3 regions of the Halomonas sp. DP8Y7-1 genome follow, and region 3 is predicted to be linked to each of the others. Evidence: predicted binding sites of a transcription regulator. Region 3 holds the regulator's gene; each other region holds the start of a gene.
The links. The regulator sigma-54, encoded in region 3, starts transcription at its own class of promoters, with help from an activator protein. The targets are predictions, from matches to a motif close to TGGCACNNNNNTTGCTNT.

Region 1 (9,785 bases), on a different contig from region 3:
GCTCGGCTGATGACTGCAGCGTTTCCTTTATCTGTAACCCCACCAACCGGGCCGGCCACCGAACTGACCTCTCATCCTGTTGTCCCAGCTGTTGTCACAGCACTGGCCGCCCTACCACCGGGATGATCAGGTCACCTCTGCGCGCCCCTCCGACAACGACATGCGAGCCCGAACACCGATGAGTCAGGACACCCCCCGCCGCCCCGATGCCCCATCGCGCCCGCGTTACCCGCGATCCTTCATGACCCTTGCTGCGGTGGCCTTCGGTCTGCTGCCGCTATCCAGCGTCGAAGCCAAGGATTACCCCGCGCCTATCGAGGCCCTCGAGAAAGAAGGCCTGGAAGTGCATGGAGAATTTGATGCCCCTGGAGGCCTGGAGGGCTACGCTGCCAGCCACCGAGGCCAGCCCATGACAATCTTCGTGACTGCCGATGGCGAGCACGCCATTGTCGGCAACCTGATTGACGGTGAGGCCAACAACCTGTCAGAAGAGCCGCTGGAGCGACTGGTGCAAGGACCTCAGGATGAAGCGGTGTGGCAGGACCTGGCTGACAGCGCCTGGATCGCTGATGGCGACCCGGACGCGCCGCGCACGGTGTACGTCTTCACCGATCCCAACTGCCCATACTGCACCCGCCTGTGGCAGATGACCCGCCCCTTCGTGGAGAGCGGAGAGGTCCAGCTACGCCACGTCATGGTGGGCATACTGGATCCAGCGAGCCCACGCCAGGCGGTCACCATGCTGGCCGCGGACGACCCCTCTGCCGCCCTGGCCGCTCACGAAGGGGGTGATCCGATTACGCCGATGCGCCAGCTACCCCGCGACCTGGAACAGCGTCTACAGAGCAATCATGAGCTGTTCCGAGGCTTCGGCATGGTGGCCACCCCAGGCATGGTCTATCGCCATGATGGCAAGGTCGAAATGACTCAGGGACTGCCGGGACAGGCCCTGTTCGAGACCATCATGGGAAGCGCCAGCCCCTGAGGGGCTGGCACCAGAGCGGACCAGCTCTGTCATCACAGGGGCCTTGCCATGGCGAGGCCCCGTGACAGGCACTCTCCCTCCTAGACATCTCCGGCGTTGTCGGCTTCCACCGCCTGATAAAGGCGCTGTGGAAGATCCGGCAGCGCCGCTCTTACCCTGTTCCAACTGGGAATGAAGGGCTTCTCCCGGGGGTTGTCGAGGAAAGCATTTCCCGCCTCGATCAGATTCGCCGCAAACAGCTCTACGGCCTGCTCTTCGGCGTGGCGATCGAGGCTCAGGCCATTCATGGTGGCATCGTGGTCGTAGGACTCGATCAAATCCAGAGCGAGTCGATAGTAGGTCGCCTTCAGCGTGCGAAAACCCTCGGAGGAGAATCCCACCCCCTGCGTTGCCAGCTTGCGATACAGCGCCTTGGCAATATCCAGGCTCATGCGGTTGAGCCCCGCACTGGCATCATCGGCAGAGACCGGCTGATGCTTGTGATCGTAGACATCGGCAATGTCGACCTGACACAGACGGTTGGTCGAATGGTCACGGTGCACCTCGGACAGCACCCCGATCTCCAGTCCCCAGTCGGCGGGTATGCGCAGGTTGTCGAGCACCTCCGTGCGCATGGAAAACTCGCCTGACAGCGGGTAGCGATAGCTATCGAGATAGTCCAGATAAGGCAGCGGCCCGTGCATGATCTTCAGCGCCCGCAGCAGCGGCGTGACCAGTAGCCGGGACACCCGTCCGTTCAGCTTGCCTTCGGCGATGCGCGAGTAGTAGCCCTTGCAGAACGCGTAGTTGAAGCGTGGATGCGCCACGGGGTACATCAGTCTGGCCAGCAGCGAGCGGTCGTAGGTCAGAATATCGCAATCGTGCAGTCCCACCGCTGCTGTGCGCCCCGATGCCTGGACATAGCCCGCACAAAACCAGACGTTGCGCCCCTTGCCCGGCTGCTGTGGGGCAAGCCCCTCGGCAGACAGGTCGGCGTCGAGCTCGCGCAGGCGAGGTCCATCATTCCACAGGATGCGGTGGTGCTGGGGCAGGCGGGAGAAGAATTCCCGAGCACGCAGAAACTGATCGCGGTCGGCACGATCCAGGCCGATGACAATCTCGGACAAGTAGTCTGCACTCGACAAGGTCTCGACGATCGCATCCAGTGCCGGCCCTTCCAGTTCAGAATAGAGCGACGGCAGGATCAGCCCCAGCGGACGCTGTCTGGCGAACTGCTCAAGGTCCGCCTCAAGCTCTTCGGCAGAACGACGCGTCAGGTTGTGAAAATCGGTAATGATGCCGTTCTGATGGAAATCGCTCATGCGTCGTCCTCTTTTCCGCCAAGATGGTGATGCTGATCGTCTGTCTGCGCGCCCTGGTCTCCCCTGGCCGCTGCCTCGAGGGCCTGAGGGTTCGCTCCCCAGCAATGGGCTACCCCTTCGGCCCAGCCCCGTGGCCCCATCGCTTCACTGCGGTAGAGGTTTGGCTGATCCGGCCGGACATCCAGACCATGCTGGCCGCGAATGACCACCGCGGCGTCGGTTGCCTCCAGCATGGCCACGTCATTGGGGCCGTCGCCCAGGGACAGGGTGGTCGGTCGCTTGCCCTTCAACGCTTCGTAGCGCGCACACAGCCAACGCACCGCCTGGCCCTTGTCTGTGTCCCCCAGCACATGCCAGAAGCGTCCGCCACGGGTCATGCGCAGGCCATCGCCTGCCAGACCTTCGCGAAAGCGTTGCAACAGCGCATCGTCGTCCTCCCACAGCAGCGGCTCGCTGCCTTCGCGCAGGCGCGCCAGGCGTGCCTCCTGTTCATCCAGGCCGGTGAACGCCACGACGTCCTCCAGTGCCATTTCACTCATGGTCAGAAAGCGCGCCGACAGACGCTCCCGCCAGATCGCCACGCGCCGACGAATCAGTCCGATATCGACACCCAGGGTGCGAATGACCAGGCCATCGGGGCCCACTGGACCCTCGCGCCTGGCATGGCACCAGCTGTCGGGCAGGGCGATGACCGCTCCGTTCTCAGCAATAAAGGGCTGATCAGCAAGTCCCAGCGCCTGGCGCAAGCCAAGCAGCTCACTGCGCGTCTTGCTGGTCACCGGAATCACCCCGACACCGGCCTTGCGCAGCGTCTCGAGCCACGGCTGGGCAGGCGCCCAGTCGTAGTCATGGTGGTCAAGTAGAGAGCCATCCAGGTCGGTAAACAGAAGGCGGGGTTCAGCGCTGTCGCCCAGGCAGGGCGTGGCAGTGGCGTGCATGGCAGGGCCTTCGCATCAAAAGAGTTCACCTTGACTCATAGCAAGGGGCACGCCACCGCGTTAAGGAAGATAAATAAAACAGTCACATGCAAAAACATGTGCACAACGAAGCATCCACCGAGGTCAGGACAGGTGCACACCCAGGCACCAACATGGTGCAGTAGCCGGCAGGCTTAGCCGGCCCCCAGGATGAGCCTGCCGCCAGCATAAAAATGCCCCCACGAGCAGGACTCATGGGGGCATTCCGTCGTGCAGGCTACGTCATCAGGCTACGGTTCCTGATGGTGCTTACCCTGCCGCTTTCAGGCGTAGACCGGAAGACGAGCGCAGACTGCCTCGACCTTGGCTTTCACGTCCGCTTCAACGGCCTCGCTGGACTCACCGCTGGCCATGACGTCGAGAATGTCGCAGATCCAGCCGGCCAGGTCGCCGCACTCGGCCTCGCCAAAGCCGCGAGTGGTCACCGCCGGGGTGCCGATACGCAGGCCAGAGGTCACGAACGGGCTCTGGGGATCGCCAGGCACGGCGTTCTTGTTGACCGTGATATGAGCGCGGCCCAGAGCGGCATCCGCATCCTTGCCGGTCAAACCTTGCTTGATCAGGGAGAGCAGGAACAGGTGATCTTCGGTGCCACCGGACACCACATCGTAGCCGCGCTCGATAAACACCTTGGCCATCACCTGGGCGTTCTTGACCACCTGCTGCTGGTAGGTCTTGAACTCGGGCGCCATGGCTTCCTTGAAGCAGATCGCCTTGGCCGCGATCACGTGCTCGAGCGGCCCACCCTGTCCACCAGGGAAGACGGCGGACTGCAGCTTCTTCTCGATGTCGGCATCGTTCTCGGCGGACAGGATCAGGCCACCGCGGGGTCCGCGCAGCGTCTTGTGGGTGGTCGTGGTGACCACATGGGCGTGGGGCAGCGGAGTCGGGTAGACACCCGCCGCCACCAGACCCGCCACGTGGGCCATGTCGACCAGCAGGTAGGCGCCCACTTCGTCAGCGATCTTGCGGAACTGAGCCCAGTCGATGATCTGGGAGTAGGCAGAGAAACCTGCAATGATCATCTTCGGCTGGTGCTCGCGGGCCAGACGTGCCACTTCTTCGTAGTCGATACGTCCGGACTCGTCGATGCCGTACTGGACGGCATTGTAATGCTTGCCGGAGAAGTTGGGACGTGCGCCGTGGGTCAGGTGGCCCCCAGCGTCCAGGCTCATGCCGAGGACGGTATCACCCGGCTTGACCAGCGCCTGGAAGACCGCGCCGTTGGCCTGGGAGCCGGAGTGCGGCTGAACGTTGGCGTAGCTGGCACCAAACAGCTCCTTGGCGTAGTCGATGGCCAGCTGCTCGACAATGTCGACGTACTCGCAGCCACCGTAGTAGCGCTTGCCGGGATAGCCTTCCGCGTACTTGTTGGTCAGCTGGCTACCCTGAGCCTCCATCACGCGGGGGCTGGCATAGTTCTCGGAGGCGATCAGTTCGATGTGGGCTTCCTGACGAGCCACTTCCTTTTGCATGGCATCGAACAGGGCATCATCGAAACCGGCAATCTGCATATCACGGCTGAACATCGGCGGCATAACCTCGCGGCAGGGGAAAGACGACAGAGAATCGTATAAATCGGGCCGCCATAATAGCGCAGCCCATGACCGCTTTCACATGAAAGACCGTCATGAGCTGTTCCATGATTTCTCATCTTGGGGTTAGTTTTACTGAACCACGCCTGAACAGGCCGGTTATTTGGACGCCGACGACGTGGCCGCCGTCGGCGCAGCGACTCATCCTTCCCTTGCGATGCGCCGCTTTACCGCGATTACTCCACCGTGACCTGCATCGACAGCGCGTCCGGCAGACCCATCGGGTCTTCCTTGGCCAGTTTCTGAATATGCTGGCTGGGCGGAAGCTCGGTGGTGATCTGCATGCTGCTGGCTTCGCCCGCCATCATCTTGACGATACCGCTGAGCACCGCCCCGATCTGGGGCCCCATCATGATGCCGAAGCCTTCCGCCTGGGTCCGGAACTGCTCAAGCAGCGCGTCCTCCGAGACTCCCTGGGTCGCCGCGATCACCGGGGCAATCCGTCCGAAGACGCCGAGATCGCCGATATCGAGCGACACATCGCCGCCCTGCAGATCCAGCTCGGTCCAGTCGTTCAGGCCCGCGAAATAGGTCGCGGGGTCCTGGCCCTTGGGAAGATTGACGGGCAGGTCGCTATCGAAACCGATACGCAGGGCGTCACGGGCCGTCATGGTAAAGCGACTGGCCACCTGGCCATTGGATCCCTGTGCTTCCCAGGTACCGTCCATGTCGGCATCCAGGGTCAACTGCCCGGTGCCTCCGGTCAGCACATTGGCGACCATGCGCAGCTGGGTGCGCTCATCCGCCGGTGCCAGCTCGATCATCTTCGCCAGGTCCAGGGCCAGTCCTTCCATGCGACCGCTGTAGGCCCCATCCGTCATGTCGCCATCCGCCACCAGGCTGGCCAAGGAGGCCACCACACGATCGGAATCCAGCGAGAAGTCGGACAGCTCAAGCGCGTCGACGGTCGGCGAATCGCCTTCCATTCCCTTCAAGCCGGTCAGGCTCAGCGACGGCAGGGCAAAGGTCCCGGTGCCCAGGTCCTCGTCACCCTGGAACGCCACCGTCAGGCCCGACAGCACCAGGCTACCGATGGCATCCTGGCTGAGCTCAGTCGCTTCCAGGCTGTCGATATTGATCTGTCCGGGAAACTCGCCCCAGGGCAGGTCCGCGCCCACCGATCCCTCACTCTGGTCCATGACCAGGCCTTCCAGACGAAGCCCCGCCAGGGGATTGTCCTGGCCCCAGGGCAGTTCACGCAGGTCCAGAACCGCCTGACCGGGCTCCTCGAAGCTCAACCGGGTGAGGGTCATGCTCGCGCCACGGTCAATCAGTTCCACCTCTTCCAGCACGACTTCGTCGGGCGACTCGTAGTCACCTTCGACCAGATAGCGAGCAACACTGAGCCGCTCTCCATCAGGGCCCGTCAACACCAGATCCTCGGCGCTGGTGGTGCTGCCGAAGAGTTCATCGGACACGTCACCGATCTCCAGCGTGCCCTCGCCTCCCAGCATCGTCTTGAGGTCCGCTTCAAGACGCTCGGCATCGGCCTGCGCCATACCGGACCCCAGCGCCAGCAGCAGCGCAAGTGGCGCCCCATGGCGCGGTTGAATCAGATACTTCATCGAGGTTCACCTCCCCTGTGAATTCGGTTATCAGCCTTTCAGCCATCTCAACAATTGGCTGTCGCAACGCCTGAGTCGTCCGACCGGTCCATCCGTCCGGTCGCCAGCAAGATGGGCCTGAGTGAATCACTGTAGCCTGTCGTCATGACCGCCGACAGCCTTGTTATGACGCCAGCCCTGACGCCACACTGCTATCACACCACTCTTACACCTCTCGACGACACCTCTCGACCGACTCAGGCACCGTCGCTGTGGTACCCGGCAGACCCGAAGGGATAATCATGCCAAGGGCAGCCTGGCGGCAAGCCGCCGACTGACTTCCTGGATCACCTCCAGCCGCGCCCTGCGCTTGTCATTGGCGTCGATCAGCGTCCACTCGGCACCGGGCACATGAGTCTGGCTGAACATCTCGTCAATCGCCTGCTGGTAATCGTCCCACCGCTCGCGGTTACGCCAGTCCTCATCGGTCAACTTGTGGCGCTTGTGGGGCGTGGCGGCGCGAGCCTCGAAGCGGGCCAGTTGCTCATCCTTGTCGATGGCAAGGAACAGCTTGACCACTACCGCCCCATGCTCCAGCAGACGCGCCTCGAACTGGCGTATTTCTTCGTAGCCTCTACGCCAGTCATCTTCCACGGCCAGGCCCTCCACCCGCTCGACCAGCACGCGGCCGTACCAGGAGCGGTCGAACACCGCGACCCTGCCATCCCTGGGGAGTCGCTGCCAGAAGCGCCATTGCCAGGGATGCAGCAACTCTTCCTCGGTCGGTGCCGCGACCTGGTGCACCTGATAGAGCCGGGCATCCAGGGCAGACGTCAGGCGGTGAATGCCACCGCCCTTGCCCGCCGCATCGTGGCCTTCAAACATGACCACCAGCGGGACTCGCTGGCGCGCGGCGCTGCGGGCCAGTTCCGCCAGGCGGGCCTGAGACTCGGACAGGCGTTCAACATAGTCGCGCTTCTTTAGCCGCGCAGGTGCTTCTCGCTGCACCAGCGCCGCCAGGGAGGGAGGCTGAACCGCCTCCAGCGCCGGTGATGGCTCCACTTCCAGGGCGGGAGGAGGCGTTGTCATGACGTTCTCGAGAAGCTTGGCCACCTGGGACAGCAGCGAGCCGCCAGAACTGGCGTCCAGCTCAATCCAGGGGCTGTGGCGACGGTGGGTGCGCTTGCGCAGGTCCCGCGCCAATTCATCCAGCAGCCCGTGCTGAGCATGTCGCCGCCACTTGTCTTCGGTGACCTGCCAGCGAGTGGCCGGGTCTGCCGCCAGCATCTCGAGCCGTCGGCGTTGACTCTCGGCGTCGATCTGCAGCCACAGCTTGACCAGCTGCACCCCATCGGCCGCGAGCTCGGCTTCGAACTGGCGCATCTGCTCGATACGGTCACTGTAAGCGCCTTCGCCCAGCGCCCTTGAGGCCCGCGCGAGGACCGCGTCGCCAACCCAGCCGTGCACGAACACCCCCAGCCGTCCGCGCGTCGGCAGGCGATGCCAGAAGCGCCACCAGTAGGGACGACAGCGCTCCTCGTCTCCTGGCGCCAGGGCGTGCACCTCCGTCAGCCGGTTCTCCAGCCAGTGGTTGAGCTGATTGATCAGCTCGCCCTTGCCGGTCGCCGCATGTCCCGCGACCAGTACCAACACCGCCCGATCCGCCTGCTGAGCCAGGGTCAGTTGCGCAGACAGCAGGCCGAAGCGCAGCCGCTCTTCGGCCGACATCTTGTTGCTGCCCTGTCGTTTGTCCGGCTTGGCGCGCTTGCGCTTTACGCTCGCCCCTGAAGCGCTCTGCGTACCATCGCCACTGGCTCCCTTCTCGGTCGTTCCCTGCGCAGACTTGCCCATGTTCACTCCTTCGCGGCGGTCGCGACCGCTGCGCTGATGTCGCTTGCCCAGGAACCACTGTGCGCCCTGCCCTGCTCGACAGCTACTCAGCGCTTCCCAACAGCCCAAGGCTTGCCGCAGGCGCTTGGCGCCGCAGGCCTCGAGACAACAGGTGCCCTACCGCCCCCAGGATCAACGCGCCAGACAACGGCACCACCAACCAGATCCATAGATGAAAGCGGGGAGGAAGGTCCAACCACAGCAGGTATAACGCCGCAGTGGCGACCTCGGCCAGCAGTGCGGCCATTAGTCCACTGGCCAAGCCCAGAACGGCAAACTCGGACCACTGCACGCGGTCCAGCAGCCGTCGTCCCGCGCCAAACACGCGCAGTAGTCCACTTTCGTGGGCCCTTACCGGCTGACTGGCAATCAGAGCGGCATAGAGCACGCTAACCCCCGCCAGCAGCACGAACGCCAATACCACCTCGACGGCGCGAGTCACCTGTCCCAGCACGTCGCGCACCTGGCCCAGCAGCGCATCCACATCCAGCAAGGTCACGCCGGGAAAGGACGCCACCAGCTGCCCCAGGTCAGCCTTGCGATCCGCCTCCAGATAGAAGGCGGTGATGAAGCTGTGTCCGAAACGCTCCAGCACTCCCGGCGGGAAGATCACATAGAAGTTGGGCTTGAAGCTGTCCCAATCGAGATCACGAAGGCTGGTGATTTCTCCGACCAGGGTGTCGGCCCCGATACTGAAACTGAGTCGATCCCCAAGCGTTAGTCCCAGTCTCTCTGCCAGCTCACGTTCCACAGAAATGGGGGCTGTCACTGTCTCGGGAGACGACGCGGCTGGCTCAGCGTCCACCTGCGACAGCCAGTCATCTGCGTTGGCTGACGCAGCGAACCACTCACCAGCCACCAGTCGATTGCCGCTTGGCAGCGACGCTCGCCAGGTCAGGTTAAGCTCCCGGCGCAGCGCATTCTCTCCCTGAGCGTCGGCGGGGACGGCCTGCCGCGGGGGCTCGCCATTGATTGCCGTGATTCTTCCTCTGACCATGGGATAGAGGTCACTGGTGGTCTGGGCAATATCACCAAGCTGTCGTTCGAAGGCATCTCGCTCGGTCGGCTGGATATTGATCGCAAAGTGGTTGGGCGTGTCGTCGGGCAGTTGGGCCTGCCAGGTGGTCAGCAGATCCCCTCGCACCAGAGCAATCATGGTCATGGCAAAGAAGGTGACCGCGAAGGCGAGCATCTGTCCAAGACTCGCGGTGCGGCGACGGGCCAGCTGGCGGGCGCCGAGACGCAGGGCATTGGCGACGCTGTCAGGTCGGCCATGTTGCCACCGGGAGACGAGCTTCAGCACTCCGTCAAGTATCAGCCCGGCCAGCCCCCACAGCAGCGCCAGTGCCAGCATTCCGCCCACCAGCAGTCCTGCCGCCAGTCCCAGACTGCCAGAATACAGCCACAGCAATCCGCCAAAGGCCAGCGCTGCCGCCCCCAGCAGGGTCCAGCCGGAGGCCGGCAAGGGGTCAAGCTCACGCCGCAGGACCTTG
Region 2 (9,785 bases), on a different contig from region 3:
TCAACTGCTGGCCGTGCCTTCAGTGCTGGTTATTACTGTGATAACCATCAGGAGGCGAACCTGTGTGCTAGCCTGATCCTCGCCGGTAAGAAACGTGCCACCAGTAGCTTGTACGAGGGGTATGTGCGTGCTGGCCTGAGTCTGCCAAAAAAGGGCGACCTGCATGTGGTTACCGATTGGCAAGGCTGTCCTGTGTGCGTGGTAGAGGTTACCTCCGTTAACCGATGTCGCTTCATCGATGTCACGGAAGCGTTTGCGGAACAGGAGGGGGAGGGGGACGGCTCTCTAGCATGGTGGAGGGAGGCTCATTGGGACTTCTTTACCAGAGAGTGCTACTCCCTAGGCGTGCAACCATCGGAGGAAATGGCCCTTGTATTGGAGTGTTTCGAGGTGGTCTATCCAAGAAGAGAGTCGATGAATCACGACAAGGGTTAAGGGCTCGACAGCGAGTGCCATAGATCTTTCGGAAGTTCATTGATGGGGAAGGGGCAGTGTTGTGGGGGCCAGAAACCAAAAAAGCCGGGGCTTGATGCCCCGGCTTTTTCGTTCTGCGTGCAGCTAAGTGGCTGTATCGCGACTTAGCCTTTTACCGCGTACTGCCAGCTCGGGCCGAGTTCGGCGAAGTCGAGCAGGATTTCCGCTGACTCTTCGACTTCGGCGCGGTCGACGGGCTGTTCCTCTTCGGCGTCTTCCTCGGCGGCCAGGTCGGCATCGTCACCGCTTTCGCGGGCATCGCCCCATTCCTCGAGGATGTCGAGGCCGAGGGCTTCACGGCGCTCGTTCTCGAGTGACAGCATCTCGGCGTCCTGGGCGTCGGCTTCACGCTGACGCTGCTCGCGGTTGAGGCTGACGCTGGTGTGCTGCTCGCGCAGGCGGCTCGCCAGTTCGGCCCGCTGCTCCAGGTAATGGAAGTTGGGGTGGTCGTCGGCCCGCTGCTGGTGGCGTGTGCGCAGTTCCTTCAGGTACTGGCGCGGTGTGCCATAGCTGCGGTACTGAACGTCACGTACCGTGTCCCAGGGCAGGGCGTTGTCCAGCGCGCTCTCACCGATAATCTCGGGGTCGAGCAGGCTGGGGTACATGATGTCCGGCTTGACGCCGCGGTTCTGGGTACTCTCCCCAGAGATCCGGTAGAACTTGGCGCGGGTCAGCTTGATCTGGCCGTAGCTCAGGTCATTGAGGGTCTGCACGGTGCCCTTGCCGAAGGTGTTGGAACCCACGATCAGGCCACGGCCGTAATCCTGGATGGCTCCTGCGAAGATTTCCGAGGCAGAGGCAGACAGGCGGTTGACCAGAACCACCAGCGGACCGTCGTAGAGGGTGCCGCTGTCGGTGTCGCCGTACAGGCTGATACGCCCACGGGCATCACGAACCTGCACGGTAGGGCCGCGATCGATGAACAGGCCGATCATCGAGTTGGCTTCCTGCAGGGCACCACCACCGTTGTTGCGCAGATCGAGGACGATGCCCTCGACGCCTTCGGCCTTGAGCTTCTCGACCTCGGCGGCGACGTCACGGGTGGTAGAGCGGTAGTTCTCTTCTCCCGCCTGCCAGGCGTCGAAGTCCACGTAGAAGGCGGGCACCTCGATGACGCCGACCTTGTGCACGCCGTCTTCGCGCTGAACCTCGATGACTTCGCTGGAAGCCGCCTGATCCTCGAGCTTGACGGTGTCGCGGGTGATATCGACCACGGTGGAGCGGGTCATGTCGACGGCTTCACCGGGCACCACCTCGAGACGCACCTCGGAGCCCTTGGGACCGCGAATCAGCTCGACCACGTCATCCAGGCGCATGCCGACCACGTTGACGATGTCCTCGCCTTCCTGGCCAACGCCAATGATGCGGTCGGCAGGCTTGAGTGCGCCATCCTTCTCGGCGGGGCCGCCCGGCACCAGGCTGGCCACCTTGACGTATTCGCCGTCGGCCTGAAGCAGTGCGCCGATGCCTTCCAGTGACAGTCGCATCTGAATGTCGAAGGATTCACCCTGGCGCGGCGACAGGTATTCCGTGTGGGGGTCCACGGTGCCGGTAGCGGCGGCCATGATCAGTCCGAACACATCCTCTGAGTTGGTCTGCTCAAGACGGTGCTTCTGGGTCTCGTAGCGCTCGCGCAGGGTATCGATGACCTTGTCGTCGTCCTGTCCACTGATCGACAGCGTCAGGGCGGCGTTGGCCAGGCGCTTGCGCCACAGCTCGTCCAGGCTCTCCTGAGAGGCGGCCCAGGAGGCGTCTTCGCGATCCAGCTCCAGTCGCCCCTGCCCATCGAAGGACATGTCGAGGTCATCGATCTCGTCCAGCATCCAGTCAAGGCGTGCTTCGGCGCGCTCGTGATAGCGCTGGTAGAGGTCGTAGGCCCTGGCCAGGGAGCCATCCAGCAAGGCTTCATCCATGCCGGTGCGTAGATCACCGAAGTCATCCACGTCGTCTTGAAGGAAGTAGGCGCGTTGTCCATCCAACACGTCGAGGTAGCGCTGGAAGGCGCGGTTGGACCATTGGTCGTCCAGCTTCACATCCGCGTAGTGGCCGTAACGCAGCGATTCGGCCACCTCCATGGCCGCCTGACGCTGGTCGTCGCCGGGCGTGGGAGTGGCCAGCGCCGTTGGGGCCGCGATCAGCAGGGAAAGCGCCAGGGCGCGACCCGCAGACTCAATCAGGCTCATCAATGAAGCACTCCAGGATTCGTGTACACTCGTCGGTCTGACACCGACTCGGTCGGCGGGTCCCTTGGACCGGATTCGCATTGTAGCAGCTTGCTGTCAATCCTTGTCCTTTACCGTGTTAACAGAGTAAAGGGCAAACCTTGAACCATTACTATCATGCATCAGAGGACGCCCATGTCACAGGAGTGCTTGCCAAAGGATGATACCGAATGCGCCAAAAGGCTCAGTCGGTTGCTCGACTTTCTTCGCCGTTCACCCAGCCCTTGGCATGCCACTGCGAACATGGCTCAGCGGCTCGAAGATGCGGGCTACCGCCATCTGTTGGAGACCGACAGCTGGGAATTGGTTCCCGGCGACCGCTTCTATGTGACTCGCAATGACTCCTCCATCATTGCGGTGAACCTGCCCAGCACGCAACCTCTGTCATCGCTGCGTATGGTCGGTGCACACACCGACAGCCCCAATCTACGACTCAAGACCCATGCTGCCCAGCGTTCGGCGGGGTGGTTGCAGCTGGGCGTTCAGGTCTATGGCGGCGCGCTGCTGTCGCCCTGGTTTGACCGGGATCTGGGCCTGGCAGGCCGCATTCACGTTAGATTGCCGAATGGCCAGGTGAAGGGCGTGCTGATCAACGTCGAGCAGGCGATTGCGATCATTCCCAGCCTGGCGATTCATCTGGATCGTGAAGCCAACGACGGGCGTGCGATGAATGCCCAGACCCAGATGGCCCCGGTCGTCATGCAGGCCGATGAGGACGCGACTCTGGAGAGCCTGCTGCAGGCATGGCTGGAGCAGCAGCACGGACTCGGCGATGCCAAGGTGCTGGACTTCGAACTGGGCTTCTACGACCTGCAGCCGCCGTCACTGGTAGGGCTGCGCCAGGAGCTGATCGCCAGTGCCCGGCTGGACAACCTGCTGTCCTGCTTCATGGGGCTTGAGGCCATGCTGGATGCCGATGGCGACCAGGGCATGGTGCTGGTGGCCAATGACCACGAGGAAGTCGGCAGTGCCAGTGCCTGCGGTGCCCAGGGCCCGTTCCTGGCGGACGTGCTGAAGCGCGTGAATGGGCAGGTCGGTGAGGGGACGGAAGAAGGCTACATTCGCCTGATTCAATCGTCGCGCATGATCTCCTGTGATAATGCCCACGCCCTGCATCCGAACTTCAAGGACAAGCATGACGCGCAGCACGGCCCAAGTCTCAATGGCGGGCCAGTGATCAAGACCAATGCCAATCAGCGCTATGCCACCAACAGTGCCACGGCCGCCATGTTCCGTGATCTGTGCGAGCAGGCGGACGTGCCGGTGCAGACCTTTATCACCCGGGCCGACATGGGCTGCGGCAGCACCATCGGGCCGATTACCGCGACTGAGCTTGGGGTGCCTACGCTGGATGTTGGCGTTCCGCAGTGGGCCATGCACTCGATTCGCGAGACCGCGGGCAGCCAGGATGTCGAGCATCTGACTCGCGTGCTGACGGCGTTTTTCAACCAGCCGACACTGGTCTGACCCTCGAGGAACCCAACGAGATAGGGGCGCTGGGCGGGCATGTGACAGCTGGCATCAGCCATCCCGCATCAGCGCCCTGCAGGATGCAGAGAGACGGCACGCCCTAGACAGTCGCCCCGTCATCTTTGTTTCCAGGCCTACCGGCCCCTGAAGCTTGGGGGAAAGGTCAGGGTCCCTCGGCCTATCTCGTCACAACGAAAAAGCCCGTCGATCAGTGATCGACGGGCTTTTTCTGTATCTGGTGGCTACGCCCTGACTCGAACAGGGGACCCCATCATTATGAGTGATGTGCTCTAACCAACTGAGCTACGTAGCCTTTCAATGGCGCTGCATTCTACTTGGCTGACCTGGAATGTCAAGCTGGAAGGCGGCGGTGTGGCCGATTAGCGGCGCTGGCAAGTTGCTTGCCGCCCTGTGCTGATGTGCCGGCTGGGCCGAGAATCTGGCGCACAGCGACCGGTCGCTGGGTTACCCCCTGCAACGTGAAAATACTGCTACCTGTCTGAAAGATATAACGAAAACGTCGTTGGCACATGTATTGCTTTTCTCTTGTGGACCGTGAGCGTCGGCGCTAGCCATAAAGCCGTCCTGATCCCGCGCGATGGATACGTCATCGCCAGCAGGATGCCAAACGCCGATTGAAGATCGATTGACGACCACGACAGGGGAGTCGTTGATGATGGAACCCATCGAGACCTTTTACGACGTGATGCGCCGACAGGGAGTCACGCGTCGCTCGTTCCTCAAGTTTTGCTCTCTGACTGCAGCAGCGCTGGGCCTGGGGCCCGCCTATACGGCCAAGATTGCCCACGCCATGGAAACCAAGCCCCGCACACCGGTGGTGTGGGTCCATGGCCTGGAATGCACATGTTGCTCAGAGTCCTTTATCCGGTCGGCTCACCCATTGGTGAAGGATGTGGTGCTGTCCATGATCTCGCTGGACTACGACGACACCTTGATGGCCGCAGCGGGGCATCAGGCTGAGGCGGCGCTTGCCGACACCATCGAACGCTACAAGGGCAACTACATCCTGGCGGTGGAGGGGAATCCACCGCTCAACGAAGACGGCATGTTCTGCATCGTGGGAGGCCGGCCGTTCGTGGACCAGTTGCGGCAGGCGGCGGCCCATGCCAAGGCAGTCATCTCATGGGGCTCCTGTGCCAGTCACGGGTGTGTTCAGGCCGCCAGGCCCAACCCCACCCGGGCCACCCCAGTGCACAAGGTCATCACCGACAAGCCGATCATCAAGGTGCCGGGCTGTCCCCCCATCGCTGAGGTCATGACCGGCGTCATCACCTACATGCTGACCTTCGATCGCCTGCCCGAGCTGGATCGTACCGGGCGTCCGAAGATGTTCTATTCCCAGCGAATCCATGACAAATGCTATCGGCGTCCGCACTTCGATGCTGGCCAATTTGTCGAGGCCTTCGATGATGAGGGGGCGAGGCGCGGCTATTGCCTTTACAAGGTCGGCTGTAAGGGGCCGACCACCTACAACGCCTGTTCCACCGTGCGCTGGAATGAAGGCGTGAGTTTCCCCATCCAGGCGGGTCACGGCTGTATCGGCTGCTCGGAGGATGGTTTTTGGGATAAAGGGTCCTGGTACGCCCGCCTGCAGGACGTTCACCAATTCGGTATCGAGGCCAATGCCGACCAGATCGGTGGTGCCGTGGCGACCGGTGTGGGCAGCGCGGTCGCCATTCATGCCGCGGTCACCGCATTGAAACGGGCGCAGGTCAAGCGCCAGTCATCTGTCAGCAAGGAGGAGGTCTGATGACACAGACGCGCACACCCAACGGGTTCGACCTGGATAGAAGCGGCCGTCGCATCGTGGTGGATCCCGTCACGCGCATCGAGGGACACATGCGCTGTGAGGTCAATGTGGATGACAACAATATCATTCGCAATGCGGTCTCCACGGGCACCATGTGGCGTGGGCTTGAGGTCATTTTGAAGGGCCGTGATCCTCGGGATGCCTGGGCCTTTGTCGAGCGCATCTGCGGCGTCTGTACAGGCTGTCACGCGCTGGCATCGGTGAGAGCGGTGGAAAATGCCCTGGATATACGCATCCCGCGAAATGCTCACCTGATTCGGGAAATGATGGCAAAGGTGCTGCAGTGGCACGATCACGTGGTCCACTTTTATCACCTGCATGCGCTCGACTGGGTCAATCCCGTCAATGCGCTGCGCGCCGATCCCAGGGCCACATCTCGTCTGCAGCAACTGACCGGCCCCAACCATCCGCTGTCATCCCCTGGCTACTTTCGGGATGTGCAGAATCGTCTGAAGACCTTTATCGAGTCTGGCCAGCTGGGCCTGTTCAAGAACGGCTACTGGGACAACCCGGCGTACAAGCTGTCACCGGAGGCGGATCTCATGGCCACCGCCCACTATCTGGAGGCACTCGATCTGCAGAAGGAGATCGTCAAGGTCCATACGGTGTTCGGCGGCAAGAACCCGCATCCCAACTACATGGTGGGTGGGGTGCCTTGCGCCATCAATATCGACGGTGACCTGGCTGCCGGGGCTCCGCTCAATATGGAGCGACTCAATTTCGTTCGGGCTCGTATGGAAGAGGCCTTTGCGTTCTCCCAGAACGTCTACCTGCCGGATGTGATCGCCATTGCCAGCTTCTACAAGGACTGGCTCCATGGCGGCGGTCTCGCTGGCAGCAATGTGATGGATTACGGCGACTACTCCAAGGTCAACTACGACAAGTCCACCGATCAATTGAAGGGCGGTGCCATCGTCGGTGGTAACTGGGACGAGGTGCACGAGGTCGACCCCACCGATCCAGAGCAGATCCAGGAGTTCGTGGCCCATTCATGGTATCGCTATGCCGACGAGTCAAAGGGGCTTCACCCGTGGGACGGCGAGACGGAACACCACTACGAGCTGGGCCAGGCAACCGTAGGCACCCGTACCCACATCCGGGAATTGGATGAGTCGGCCAAGTATTCCTGGATAAAGTCGCCGCGCTGGCGCGGGCACGCCATGGAGGTGGGGCCACTGGCCCGCTATATCCTCAATTACTCCCAGGGCAACGAGTTTGTCATCGACCAGGTCGACAGCTCCCTGGCGGCCTTCAATCAGCTCGCCGGCACCCGCCTTACGCCACGCCAGGCACTGCCTTCGACGATAGGGCGCACCCTGGCGCGGGCGCTTGAGGCGCATTACTGCGCCTCCATGATGCTCGATGACTGGCACGAACTGGTGGCCAATATTCGAGCAGGTGACCTCGCCACGGCCAACATCGAGAAGTGGGACCCCGCCTCCTGGCCCAGCGAAGCCCGTGGGGTGGGTATCGTGGCGGCTCCCAGGGGCATGAACGGCCACTGGATTCGCATCAAGGACGGCAAGATCGAGAACTATCAGTGCATCGTGCCCACCACCTGGAACGGCAGCCCGAGGGATGCCGAAGGCAATATCGGAGCCTTCGAGGCCTCGTTGCTGGGGACCCCGATGGAAAGGCCGGACGAACCGGTGGAAATCCTGCGCACCCTGCACTCCTTTGATCCTTGCCTGGCGTGCTCCACCCATGTGATGAGCGAGGACGGAGAAGAGCTGTCCCGCGTAACCGTGCGATAGCGGGGGAGGAATCATGTCTCAGCAATCCAAGACGCCGGATGTTGCGCAGACGTCTGCGGCTTCTGTTGACCCAGAAGTGTCGGGCCAGCCGGGCGCATCACGCGAAGGGGGCGCCGGTACTGAGGCCGGCGCGCTACCTGACTCCGTCAGGCAGACCTCGGTCTACGTGTACGAAGCTCCGTTACGGCTATGGCACTGGACCAATGCCCTGGCGATTCTCGTGCTGATCGTCACCGGCTATTTCATCGGCAAGCCGCTGCCGACGGTCTCCGGGGAGGCCAGCGATCACTTCGTGATTGGCTACATCCGTTTCGCGCATTTCACCGCGGGATACGTACTGACCATTGGCTTCTTGTTCCGTTTCTACTGGTCATTGGTGGGTAACCATCATGCCAAGCAGCTGTTCAGACTGCCGCTGCATCGCAGCGAATGGTGGCGTGAAGTCTGGTTCGAGCTGCGCTGGTACCTTTTCCTTGAAAAGCGTCCGCGCAAGTACGTGGGGCACAATCCCCTGGCGCAGCTGGCAATGTTCCTTTTTATCACCCTGGGAACGCTGTTCATGATCGTCACGGGTATGGCGCTTTACGCTGAGGGGGCTCTCAGGGGGAGCTGGCAGGACAGCCTGTTTGGCTGGGTCATTCCGCTGGTAGGGCAGAGCCTGGATGTTCACACCCTGCACCGGCTTGGCATGTGGGTCATGGTAGTGTTTATCATCATCCACGTGTACGTCGCGATACGCGAAGACATCATGTCGAGACAGAGCATTGTCTCGACGATGATCTCGGGGGAACGTACCTTCAAGGACGATGAACCCTTCTGATGCACTGATTGAGGAGGTCCCGAAGATTTAGAGGGTTCAAACGATTCGGAAGATCCAGAAGCAGAAGGCCTTATTGTGCACACGCTAGCGGGCTATTTACCAACCCGCTAGCGATCCTTGTCAGTTGATAACTCCTTTAGATGTCAGGAAAAGGTGCCAGCTTTTCCGTAACATGCAGAAATAAGTGGCCGTTGATATATCTCGCATTAGCCTGTTTAGAAAGCCCTGTCTCGAAAGCCTCTGTCTCGAAAGCTCTTGCTCGATAGCCCCTGTCGCGAAAGCTTCTCTCTCGTTAACGAGCGACTGGGTAACTACTGGCTTTTCTTGATACACCTTATCGAGACGCATCTCACCTATGTGTGCCGTGCCAGCGATGAAGTCGCCTGTTAGTGGAAGAAAATGGACAGGGTGCTTACCACTTTTCCTTTAAATTGTGCTGGATCAATAGAGACATTTTTTCTTGATTACAGCCCGAGCTATTCTGCGACACTGAGTTTTTGTTTGGTGAAGCGCTAGTGTTCGCTCAGTAATTCACTGTTTTTACATGCCTATATGTCGATACCGAGCACCTTTATGTTGTCTTCTGTTTACCGGTGTCAGCGGCTGATATGACGGGAACTTAGCGCCTTTGAAGGTGGGAGCCGAATGCCTTTAGCCATGGATAACAATGACAGCCAAGCATCGTCGATATTGGTGTTGGGAATCGGCAATGTGCTCTGGGCCGATGAGGGATTTGGCGTTCGGGCGGTTGAAGCTCTCCATCGACGTTTTGATGTGCCCCCTCAGGTAACGGTGCTGGATGGAGGCACCCAGGGTCTTTATCTGCTGCCCTACATCCAGGCATGCAGCGAGCTGCTGGTCATTGATGCCATCGACTACGGGCTTCCTCCTGCGACGATCCATGTCGTGCGTGACGATGAGGTTCCGAGCTTTATGGGAGCCAAGAAGATGTCACTGCATCAGACGGGCTTTCAGGAGGTGCTGGCGGCGGCGCAGTTGCTGGGTTGGCAGCCTCGACACCTCACGCTGATCGGCGTGCAGCCGCAGGTCATTGATGACTACGGCGGGTCGCTGCGCCCTGAGGTAGCCGCCCGTATCGATGAGGTGATCCAGCTGGCCGTGGAAGAGCTTGGTGCCTGGAAGGTGACGCTGCGTCCTCGTGAGGCGATCGCGGATCAGGTCGGCCTGGCCGCACCAGCCCTGGCACTGGATCA
Region 3 (9,785 bases):
CTAGGCGGCATCCAGGAAGGGCGCCTTCATGGCGTCGATGATCTGGCGCATCTCTTCGTCGGAGGTGATGTAGGCGGGCATGGTATAAAGCCATCGGCCGAAGGAACGCAGCCACACTCCGCGTGAGCGGGCGATGTCTGCCGCATGGGCAAGAGCGGAGGCATCGTGCACTTCGATGACTCCGGTAGCTCCCAGCACGCGCACGTCAGCGACAGCAGGATGCTGGCGCAGACTGTCGTCGCCGGCAAGCTCACGGGTCAGGATGGCATTGAGGTGCGAGATCTTGCCCAGGTAGTTCTCCTCCTCGAACACTCGCAGGCTCTCCAGCGCGACCCGACAGGCCAGCGGGTTGCCCATGAAGGTGGGGCCATGCATGAAGGCATGCAGCTGGCTGTCACCGATGAAGGTATCATGGACGCGGGTGGTCGCCAGGGTAGCGGCATGGCCCAGGTAGCCGCCGGTCAAGCCTTTGGACAGTACCATGATGTCGGGCGTGATATCGGCATGGTCGGCGGCGAACATCTTGCCGGTGCGGCCAAAGCCGGTGGCGACTTCATCGAACACCAGCAGGACATCAAACTCGTCACACAGCGCTCGTGCGCCGCGCAGATAGTGCGGTGACGTCATGTTGAGACCACCCGCCGCCTGCAGCAGGGGTTCCATCAGCAGGGCGGCTATCTCGTGGTGGTGCTGCTCAAGCACGCTGCGTAGCGCCGCCAGATCCGCCTCGACCTGTTGCGCAGTGGCGCCGTAAGGCGCCTTGGGTGCCGGCGCGAAGTGGTGTTCGGGCAGGTAGCCGGCAAACAGCGAGTGCATGCCTTCCTCCGGGTCGCACACTGCCATGCAGCCGGCGGTGTCACCGTGGTAAGCCTTCATCAATGACAGCATCCGGCGCTTGCCCGTATGGCCACGCAGATGGTGGTACTGGACGGCCATCTTCATGGCGACTTCCATGCCGACGGAACCGCTATCGGAGAAGAACACGTGCTCGAGTCCGTCGGGTGTGAGTCGCACCAGCTCCCGCGCCAGCTGATCGGCGGGATCGTGGGTCAGCCCGCCCAGCATGACATGGCACAGTGTGTCGGCCTGTTGCTTGATGGCGTCGACCAGGCGCGGATGACCGTAGCCATGAATCATGCACCACCATGAGCAGGTCGCGTCGAGCAGAGATTCGCCGGTGTCCAGGGTGAAGCGGGTGCCGCGCCCGCCGACCACCCTGGGTGCGGCGGCTTGTGTCTTGAGGTGGGCGTAGGGGTGCCAGACGGGAGAGGGCATCTCGGCTCCTGAGGGTTTAGTAAACCAAAAATATTTCGGCGAGTTTACCATTGCTCCCGCGGCTCCCACCAGCCGGGTAGGCTCCGTCAGGCTATTCAGGGATGCTGGGCGTCGACGCGCTTGAGGAAACGCTCGAACAGAAAGGACTCCTCGTTCTTGAGGGACCGGCTGAGGCAGTCGATGAACTCCCGGCGTGGATAGGTGAAGACGCGCGGGGCCTTGTAGGCATCCAGATCGATGGCGATGATCGTACCGTCGACCACCAGGAAGTTGTCGGTATGCAGGCCTCGACAGTGAATGCGGTCACGATACAGCGCTTCCAGGATGTCCAGGTAGCGCTCCTGCAAGGCGGGATCATCGAGTACCAGCTGTTTCAGCGCCACACCATGGACGTTGGCGGTGACCAGACGGTAGCGCTGAGCGTCAAGAATGGTGGGCGTGTCGATTCCCAGGCGCTCCAGGCGACGGGCTACGTAGCGAAAGTTGTGTCCCGGGTAGCGGCGAATGCCCAGGCGGTAGCGCCAGCGATCGCTCGCCTTGGGTGTGAAGGTCTTGATAAAGGCATCCTGGTCCGGGTCGTAGTGGACCTCGGTGTACTTGCCAGTCTGGATAAGCTGCATGATGTCCTTTGAAGCGAGGCGAAATCGAAGGGTAGGGCAGGGTCAGCGCAGTGGCCGAGGGCCTCAAGCGTCTTCGTCGAAGCGTGCGACGAACAAGGCCTCAAGGGCGTCGAGCACCGCATCGGCGTCGGGACCTTCTGCTTCCAGGGTCAGCACGGTGCCGCAGGGGGCCGCCAGCATCAGCAGGGACATGATGTTGGCGGCATCCCCACAGCGCTGACCGTGGTGCACGGTCACGGAGGCGTCGAACGCCTGACAGCAGGTGACCAGGCGAGTGGCCGCCCGAGCGTGCAGCCCGCGGCGATTGGTAAGGGTCAGCTCGCGTCTGGCCACGCTCATTGTGCCCCGCTGTCCAGACGACGTTGTTGGCCAAGCTCGCGGTGGCGCAGGCGTATTCTCGGGTGGTCGTCGACCAGCGCCGCGGCGATGCTCTCGGCCAGGTAGACCGAGCGATGCTGACCCCCGGTGCAGCCCACGGCCACCGTCAGATAACTGCGCTGGCTGGCCTGATAGCGTGGCAGCCAGTTGCGCACCCAGGTCAGGATGTCGCGCTTCATGTCGGCGACGTCTTGATAGTGCTCAAGGAAGGCGATCACGCTTTGATCGCAGCCGTTGGCATCCCGCAGCGATGGCTCCCAGTAGGGGTTAGGCAGGCAGCGTGCATCGAACACGATATCGGCGTCGGGGGGCACGCCACGCTTGAAGCCAAAGGACTCGATGGTCAGGCTCAGCTGGCCGCTGCGATGATCGGCCACCTGCTCGGCGATGCGTGAACGCAGCTCATGTACGGACAGGCGGGAGCTGTCGATGATCAGATCTGCCAGGTCGCGAATGCCAGACAACGCCTTCTGCTCGGACTCGATGGCCTCGGCCAGGGTCATGTCGGTATTGCGGGTCAGCGGGTGACGGCGTCGAGTATGGGAGTAGCGTTCCAGCAGAATCCGCGCGTCGCTGGTGAGGTAGACGACCTGACAGTCGATGGGACCTTGCTTCAGCGCCGTCAGCTGCGCGGGAAAACGCTCCAGCGCCTCGGGCAGATTGCGTGCATCGACACTGACGGCAATGCGCTGTGAATGTCCATTCTCCAGCTCTTCGACCAGTGACCCCAGCAGCGTCGCTGGCAAGTTGTCGATGGCATAGAAGCCCAGGTCTTCGAGAGCCTGAAGCGCCACGGACTTTCCCGAGCCAGAGCGACCACTGATGATCACGAGCTGCATGTCCTGTCTCCTTGGCAGGGGGCGATAAGAGGGCAGTTGGTGTCAACCGCGCGGTGACGGCCAGATCACGCTCGATCAGAGCGTGCTATCTAGCTAGATGGTAATCAGCTAAATGGCAATCAGCTAGAGGTTAATTAGCGAGTTCCCCATCAGCGAGGCCCCTGTTAGCGAGGCGCCATTCGTCAAGGCGCCAGGCAAGGCGTGCGCCATCAAGACATAGGATCAAGGCGCTTTCGGCGTGTGCCGTCAGGTCGTGGCGTCGCCGGGGGCTTGCTGGCGAATCGCTTCCTGCAAGCGCTCGTGCAGCTCGCGCTGGGACGTCGCGTGGCGCAGACGATGTCGGGTATCGGCGTCATTCATGACCCCGGCCACCTGTCCCAGCAGGGCAAGGTGAGCATCATCCGCTTCCTCAGGCACCAGCAAGACAAAGACCAGGTCCACCGGTTCGCCGTCGATGGCGTCGAAATCAATCGGCTCTGCCAGCTTGAGAAAGCCAGAGATAGGGGCCTTGCAGTGAGGGTTGCGAGCATGCGGAATGGCCACGCCATTGCCGATGCCGGTGCTACCCAGACGTTCGCGGCCGATCAGGCGACTGAAGACTTCCTGGCTATCCAGGCTTGGTGTGTTCTGCGCAATGAAGGTGCTGAAAAATTCCAGCACCCTCTTCTTGCTGCCCCCCGGGACGTCAAATAGCGTGCGCTCGGGGGGGAGAATGGCATCCAATGTCATGAGAGGTCAGCGAATTCCGGCGCCTTGGGCGCGGGCTTGGGATTTTTCCTTGTGCTTGACGAGCTGGCGGTCCAGCTTGTCGGCAAGGGCGTCGATGGCGGCGTACATGTCGCCGTCCTGGGCTTCTGCATGCAGGTCTGCACCGGCAGCGTGAAGCGTACAGGCAGCCTGTTGGCGCTCCTTCTCCACCGAGAGGGTGACCTGCACATTGGTGATGTTGTCGTAGTGGCGCTCCACACGGGCGAGCTTCTCTTGTACGTAGTCACGCAGGGGATCGGTCAATTCGACGTGGTGGCCGGTAATGTTGACTTGCATGACAAGGCTCCTTGCTCTTGCGGGTGGTAGCTCGATTGTAACCCTTTTTCCGATCCTGCAAACCCCCCTGCTTCTACGCATTAAGACGCAGATGTCGTGCGATATTTCAAGCGCTTGCGCTTTTCATGTAACTGCGCTACGCGCTCTGCTCGCTGCCTGTCTCGAGCCATCTGACCGGGCTCAGCGCAGGCGCTTGCGCTCGCTTGAAGAGGGAATATTCATCGCTTCTCGATACTTGGCGACGGTGCGTCGGGCGACGTTGACACCGTCTTCGGCGAGCAGCTCCACCAATTTGCTGTCAGACAGCGGTTTGCGAGGCGGCTCCTGCTGGATCAGCGACTTGATCATGGCGCGTATGGCAGTGCTGGAATGGGCATCCCCATCCTGGCCCACCTGGCTGGAAAAGAAATACTTGAGCTCGAACACTCCCCGTGGCGTATGCACGAATTTCTGGGTCGTCACCCGTGAGATGGTCGATTCGTGCATCTCGACCTTGGCCGCAATGTCTGCCAACACCAGTGGTTTCATGGCGGCTTCACCCTGCTCGAGGAAATCGAGCTGCCGCTCCATGATTTCGCGTCCGACCCTCAACAGGGTGTCGTTGCGGCTTGCCAGGCTCTTGATCAGCCAGCGCGCCTCCTGCAGATGGTCCTTCAGAAACTGGTTGTCCTGGCTCTTGTCGGCCCGTCGGATCAAGGCCGCATAGTCGGGTTGAATGCGCAGGCGTGGCATCGCCTCAGGGTTCAGCTCGACGCGCCAGCCTTCTTCGGTGTGGCGGACCACCAGATCGGGAATGACATAGTCGTTGTCGCTGTCGCCGTACTGGCTGCCAGGCCTAGGGTCGAGGCCACGGATCAGTTCGATGACATCGTCCAGCTGCTCTTCGGTCAGGCTCAGGCGGCGCTTCAGCAGACGACGATCACCGCTGGCCAGCGCCTCGAGAAACTGGCGTACCAGTCTTCCCGCCTGGGGCAGAAGGGGGGTGTCACGGGGCAGGCTGTCCAGTTGCAGCTGCAGGCATTCGCGCAAATCTCGGGCAAATACACCGGTAGGTTCGAATTGCTGCAGCCTGGCCAGTACCGACGCCACGTCCTGCAGGGGCGGGGCAGCAGCGTCGTCATCGGCCAGGCCCTGGGCGATATCGTCAAGGTGTCCCACCAGGTAGCCATCGCCGTTGACCGCGTCAATCAGGCACTCTGCGATGCGCCTGTCATTATCATTGAGGTCCAGCAGGGCCAGCTGCCAGCTAAGGTGGCCATGCAGGGATTGCCCGCTGGCCTGGCGCTCGAAGTCGGGCGCCTCGGCGCTGCCGGCCGGGGCGGTGCCAAGGTCTTGATAGGTATCGGACCAGTCGCTGTCGACCGTTAGCTCGGAGGGGATCTCGTCGGCCCAGTCATCGTCCTTGCTGTCCTTGACCTGCAGCTCGCCAAATTCATCCTCCAGCTCGAGCATCGGGTTGGCCTCGAGCGCCTGCTGGACTTCCTGGCGCAGGTCCAGCGTGGAAAGCTGGAGCAGGCCAATAGCCTGTTGCAGCTGAGGGGTCATGGTCAGCTGGGTGCCGATCTTCAGCTGCAGTGACGCCTTGAGGGCCATGATGTGACTTCCGTTCGTGGAGCTGAAAAGCCTTACCCTAACGGCGGGTCAGGTACCATGCAAGCTTCTTGCCAACTTGTGGGCAGGGGATGGCGCGCAGGGCTTGCTGTGCTCCGCATGCGCGTCAGTGCAAGGTCGAGCGGGCGCCATGAAGACCCTGCCAACATAGCGGCCCGGCAGCGCCCATGGTGGTCAAAGGCGAAAGTTTTCGCCGAGATAGACTTCCTTGACGCGCTGGTTGGCAAGGATCGACTCGGCACTGCCTTCGGCGATGATCTGGCCGTCGCCGACAATGTAGGCGCGGTCACAGATGTCCAGCGTCTCGCGCACGTTGTGATCGGTGATCAAGACGCCGATGTCACGAGCCTTGAGCTGGCGAATGATTGACTTGATCTCGCCGACGGAGATCGGATCCACCCCGGCAAAGGGTTCGTCGAGCAGAATGAAGGCGGGTTCTGTGGCCAGGGCTCGGGCGATCTCGACCCGGCGTCTTTCCCCGCCGGACAGGCTCATGCCCGGGTTGTCACGAATGTGGCTGACATGGAAGTCTTCGAGCAGTTGCTCAAGGCGCGCCTGGCGACCGTCGCGGTCGAGGTCCTTGCGGGTCTCGAGGATCGCCATGATGTTGTCGGCTACGGACAGCTTGCGGAAGATGGAGGCTTCCTGGGGCAGGTAGCCAATACCCGCCAGTGCCCGTTGGTGCATGGCCGCGCGGCTCAGGTCGTCATCGTCGATGCTGATGGTGCCAGCATCCGCCCTGACCAGTCCGACGATCATGTAGAAGGAGGTGGTCTTGCCGGCGCCGTTGGGGCCCAACAGGCCCACGATGCTGCCCTGTTCGATGGACAGGCTGATGTCCTGGACGACGCGGCGCTTTTTGTAGCTCTTGGCCAGATGGCGAGCGTGGAGAGTCTTCATCAGTTTCCTTGGCTTTCCGGCTCGAGGGTCATGCGAATGCGCTGCTGGCCGTCGACACCCTGTGCGCTGGAGCGAGCCTGGACGACGCGGCGATCGAGAAAGTACTCCAGGTAGGCGCCGTCGAAGGTGTCATTGGCCTTGTGCAATTCCGCCTGGTCGATGAGTTCCATGCGGCGCTCGGCAACATGGTAGACCACCTTCTTGCCCCAGCCCTTGACCACCGGCTCTTCCGGCGAAGGCTGCTGCTCCAGATAGGCACGGGAGCCAGTCGCCGTGGCGCGGGATAGCTGACCCTGGTCGTTGCGCTGAATTTCCACACGCTCACCGGTCAGCAGCATGCTGCCCTGCTGAATACGCACATCGCCGGTATACACCGCTGTGCCTGCGCGGTCATCCAGGTCCAGCTGGTCGGCCTCTACCTGAATGGGGGCGCTGCGGTCGCTTTCCAGCGCCAGAGTGACGGTGCTGGTGGCGACGCTCGTCAGGCCCAGGGCCAGGGCGAGCAGTAGCGCGGGACGGGGACGCATCATGGAAGTGACTCCTTGTTAGGGCTCGGGCTGAGAGCGGCTCTGGCTTATTGAGGCTCTGGCGGATGATAGCCGGTGACATTGTCGGTCAGACGGGCGGTATTGTCATGGATCCAGGCATCGAAGCGCTCGCCTCGCATCTCCTGGGGGGGCTGGCGCAATACCGCAGGCGTCTCACTCCAGGCGTGGCCTGAATCGCTGTCATAGACCAACACCTCGGTATCCAGCTGCCAGCGCTCGGCAGGGGCCTCGAGGTGGGCATCTCCGGTCAGTGTCAGAGGGTTGCCGTCCGGGCCAAGTTCGCCGTCGGTGGCAGTGGCGATCCACAGGCGGCCACTGTCATCGACAAGCTCCATGTCAGGTTGGTCGACGCGGGTGATGTCATCCAGCGGGGTGTGCACCAGACGCGGGGTCGTAATGCGTTGATGGGGCGCACCCTGGGTGTCGAAGCGCGTCAGGGTGGCATCGATCAGGTAGTAGTCCGGCTCGCCGGCCTGATCGTCGGTGATCAGGTCGGGCACAGTGCCGTCCCGCGGGTCGAGCAGGGCCAGTCCGCCGCCCAGCACCAGCAGCAGGATGACCAGCCAGAAACGGAAGCCGGGCCGCAGTGAGCGCCATGTCATATCAGGGGTCCGTCCTTCAGATAGCTGTCCACCACGCCGTCGAGGCGGCCCTGGGCAGCCAGCAAGGTATCCGTGATGTCGCGCACTGCGCCATGACCGCCGCCGCGCTCGGTGACCCAGCGGGCGCGTTCGCGAATGTAGAACGGGGCGCCTGGCACGCTGATGCCCACGCCACAGCGGTCAATGCACGGCAGGTCGGGCAGGTCGTCTCCGCAATAGGCCACCTCTTCCAGTGACAGCGACAGCTCGGCGCACAGCGATTCCAGCGCCGGCAGCTTGCGTTCGACACCTTGCTGGACGTGCTGGATGCCCAGCGCCTTGGCGCGCTGGGAGACCATGGGTGAGCTACGCCCGGTGATCAGAGCGACGTCGATTCCCGCGCGCCTGGCCAGTTTGATACCGTGGCCATCGAGGGTGTTGAAGGCCTTCAGTTCCGTACCGTCGGCATGAAAGATAAGCTGCCCATCGGTCAGCACGCCGTCCACATCCAGCGCCAGCAGCTTCACGCGGCCAAGTCGTTGCACCAGGTCAGGGGAGAGTGAGGCAAGTGGGTCGTGGGCCATCATGGCGATCCTTGATGTTGAGTGGGCAGAAGGTGTGACGGCAGCTGCCCGGCTGTAGCGCCCGGAGTGCCGTCAGGCCAGGCGTCAAATGACACCTGCTGCCAGCAGGTCATGCATGTGTAGCGCGCCAACCGGGCGCTGCTGGTCATCCACCACCGCCAGAGCGGTGATGCGACTGTCTTCCATCAGCTTGACGGCTTCCGCCGCCAGGGTGTCGGGACGGATGCGCCGTCCGGGACTGGTCATGACATCGTCCACGCTCAGGGTGCTGAAATCCTGGTGGCGGTCAAGGGTTCGGCGCAGGTCGCCATCGGTATAGACGCCCGCCAGGGTACCGTCATCGGCCACTACGCAGGTGAAACCGAGGCCCTGGCGGGTGATCTCGAGCAGAGCATCTCTGAGCGGTGAGCCAGTCGCCACGACGGGAAGTCTGTCGCCGGTATGCATCAGGTCTGCCACCGTCAGCAGCAGGCGTTTGCCCAGGCTGCCGCCGGGGTGGGACAGCGCGAAGTCTTCCGCGGTAAAGCCGCGGGATTCAAGCAGAGCGACGGCCAGGGCGTCACCCAGGGCAAGCGCTGCCGTGGTAGAGGATGTGGGGGCGAGGTCGAGCGGGCAGGCCTCGCGTTCGACGCCGGCATCCAGATGGGCCTCGGCGTGGCGCGCCAGGGTCGACCCGGGCCTGCCGGTCATGCTGATCAGCGGAATGCCCATACGCTTCAATAGAGGCAGCAAGGCGGTAACTTCGGCAGTCTCGCCGGAATTGGACAGCGCCAGGACCACGTCACCTGGGGTGATCATGCCAAGGTCGCCATGGCTGGCTTCACCGGGATGAACAAAGAACGCCGGGGTGCCGGTGCTGGCCAGAGTGGCGGCAATCTTGCCGCCGATGTGGCCGGATTTGCCCATGCCTGTCACCACCACCCGTCCTTGGCAGGCCAGGATCAGCGTGCAGGCGCGCTCAAAGGCCTCATCGAGGCGCTGAATCAACGCATCGACCGCGTCGCGCTCCAGTTCCAGCGTGCGTCGGGCGATAGCGCGAACATTGATGGGTGTCGAGGGCGACGCCCCGTCGGGAAATTTGGTCATGGCCATGATTGTTGCCGTTTACCACCGTTGTCACAAGGGTCAGGCTGTCAGGGAGGTACCCAGCCAGAACAGATAGAAGGCGTAGCTGGCTGCCAGCAGCGCGCCGACGATGCGTCCGACGCGCCCGCGGCGCTGCCACAGCAGGATGGCCGCCAGCGCCAGCGTCAGGCCGAGCATGACCGGGAAGTCGCGCCCCGCGGCGTCAGGGTCGGTGGCCCCCGGTGCCAGCAAGCCAGGTACGGGCAGCACGGCCAGCATGTTGAACAGGTTGGAGCCGATGACATTGCCGATGGCGAGATCGTGGTGACGCTTCAGGGCG

Region 1: KUV41_RS02580 (HAD-IIB family hydrolase) is a predicted target of sigma-54. The motif match lies at 3,262-3,279, and genes of this name have one in related genera.
Region 2: KUV41_RS16495 (hydrogenase small subunit) is a predicted target of sigma-54. The motif match lies at 4,691-4,708, and genes of this name have one in related genera.

The regions. Positions count from the first base shown of each region.
Region 1 is NZ_JAHVIN010000003.1:167,295-177,079, forward strand. It holds gene dsbG (thiol:disulfide interchange protein DsbG) at 80-985, shown strand; gene KUV41_RS02575 (glycosyl transferase) at 1,066-2,286, opposite strand; gene KUV41_RS02580 (HAD-IIB family hydrolase) at 2,283-3,224, opposite strand; gene glyA (serine hydroxymethyltransferase) at 3,527-4,792, opposite strand; gene KUV41_RS02590 (hypothetical protein) at 5,035-6,423, opposite strand; gene KUV41_RS02595 (polyphosphate kinase) at 6,703-8,253, opposite strand; gene KUV41_RS02600 (ABC transporter permease) at 8,336-9,785, opposite strand, start outside.
Region 2 is NZ_JAHVIN010000013.1:106,904-116,688, forward strand. It holds gene KUV41_RS16475 (ASCH domain-containing protein) at 1-435, shown strand, start outside; gene KUV41_RS16480 (carboxy terminal-processing peptidase) at 579-2,657, opposite strand; gene KUV41_RS16485 (M18 family aminopeptidase) at 2,832-4,163, shown strand; tRNA gene KUV41_RS16490 (tRNA-Met) at 4,403-4,479, opposite strand; gene KUV41_RS16495 (hydrogenase small subunit) at 4,840-5,937, shown strand; gene KUV41_RS16500 (nickel-dependent hydrogenase large subunit) at 5,937-7,751, shown strand; gene cybH (Ni/Fe-hydrogenase, b-type cytochrome subunit) at 7,765-8,571, shown strand; gene KUV41_RS16510 (HyaD/HybD family hydrogenase maturation endopeptidase) at 9,217-9,785, shown strand, end outside.
Region 3 is NZ_JAHVIN010000012.1:113,469-123,253, forward strand. It holds gene bioA (adenosylmethionine--8-amino-7-oxononanoate transaminase) at 1-1,275, opposite strand; gene KUV41_RS14800 (hypothetical protein) at 1,371-1,895, opposite strand; gene KUV41_RS14805 (HPr family phosphocarrier protein) at 1,959-2,228, opposite strand; gene rapZ (RNase adapter RapZ) at 2,231-3,112, opposite strand; gene ptsN (PTS IIA-like nitrogen regulatory protein PtsN) at 3,359-3,841, opposite strand; gene hpf (ribosome hibernation-promoting factor, HPF/YfiA family) at 3,848-4,156, opposite strand; gene KUV41_RS14825 (RNA polymerase factor sigma-54) at 4,337-5,749, opposite strand; gene lptB (LPS export ABC transporter ATP-binding protein) at 5,942-6,667, opposite strand; gene lptA (lipopolysaccharide transport periplasmic protein LptA) at 6,667-7,197, opposite strand; gene lptC (LPS export ABC transporter periplasmic protein LptC) at 7,242-7,817, opposite strand; gene KUV41_RS14845 (KdsC family phosphatase) at 7,814-8,380, opposite strand; gene KUV41_RS14850 (KpsF/GutQ family sugar-phosphate isomerase) at 8,465-9,472, opposite strand; gene KUV41_RS14855 (calcium/sodium antiporter) at 9,506-9,785, opposite strand, start outside.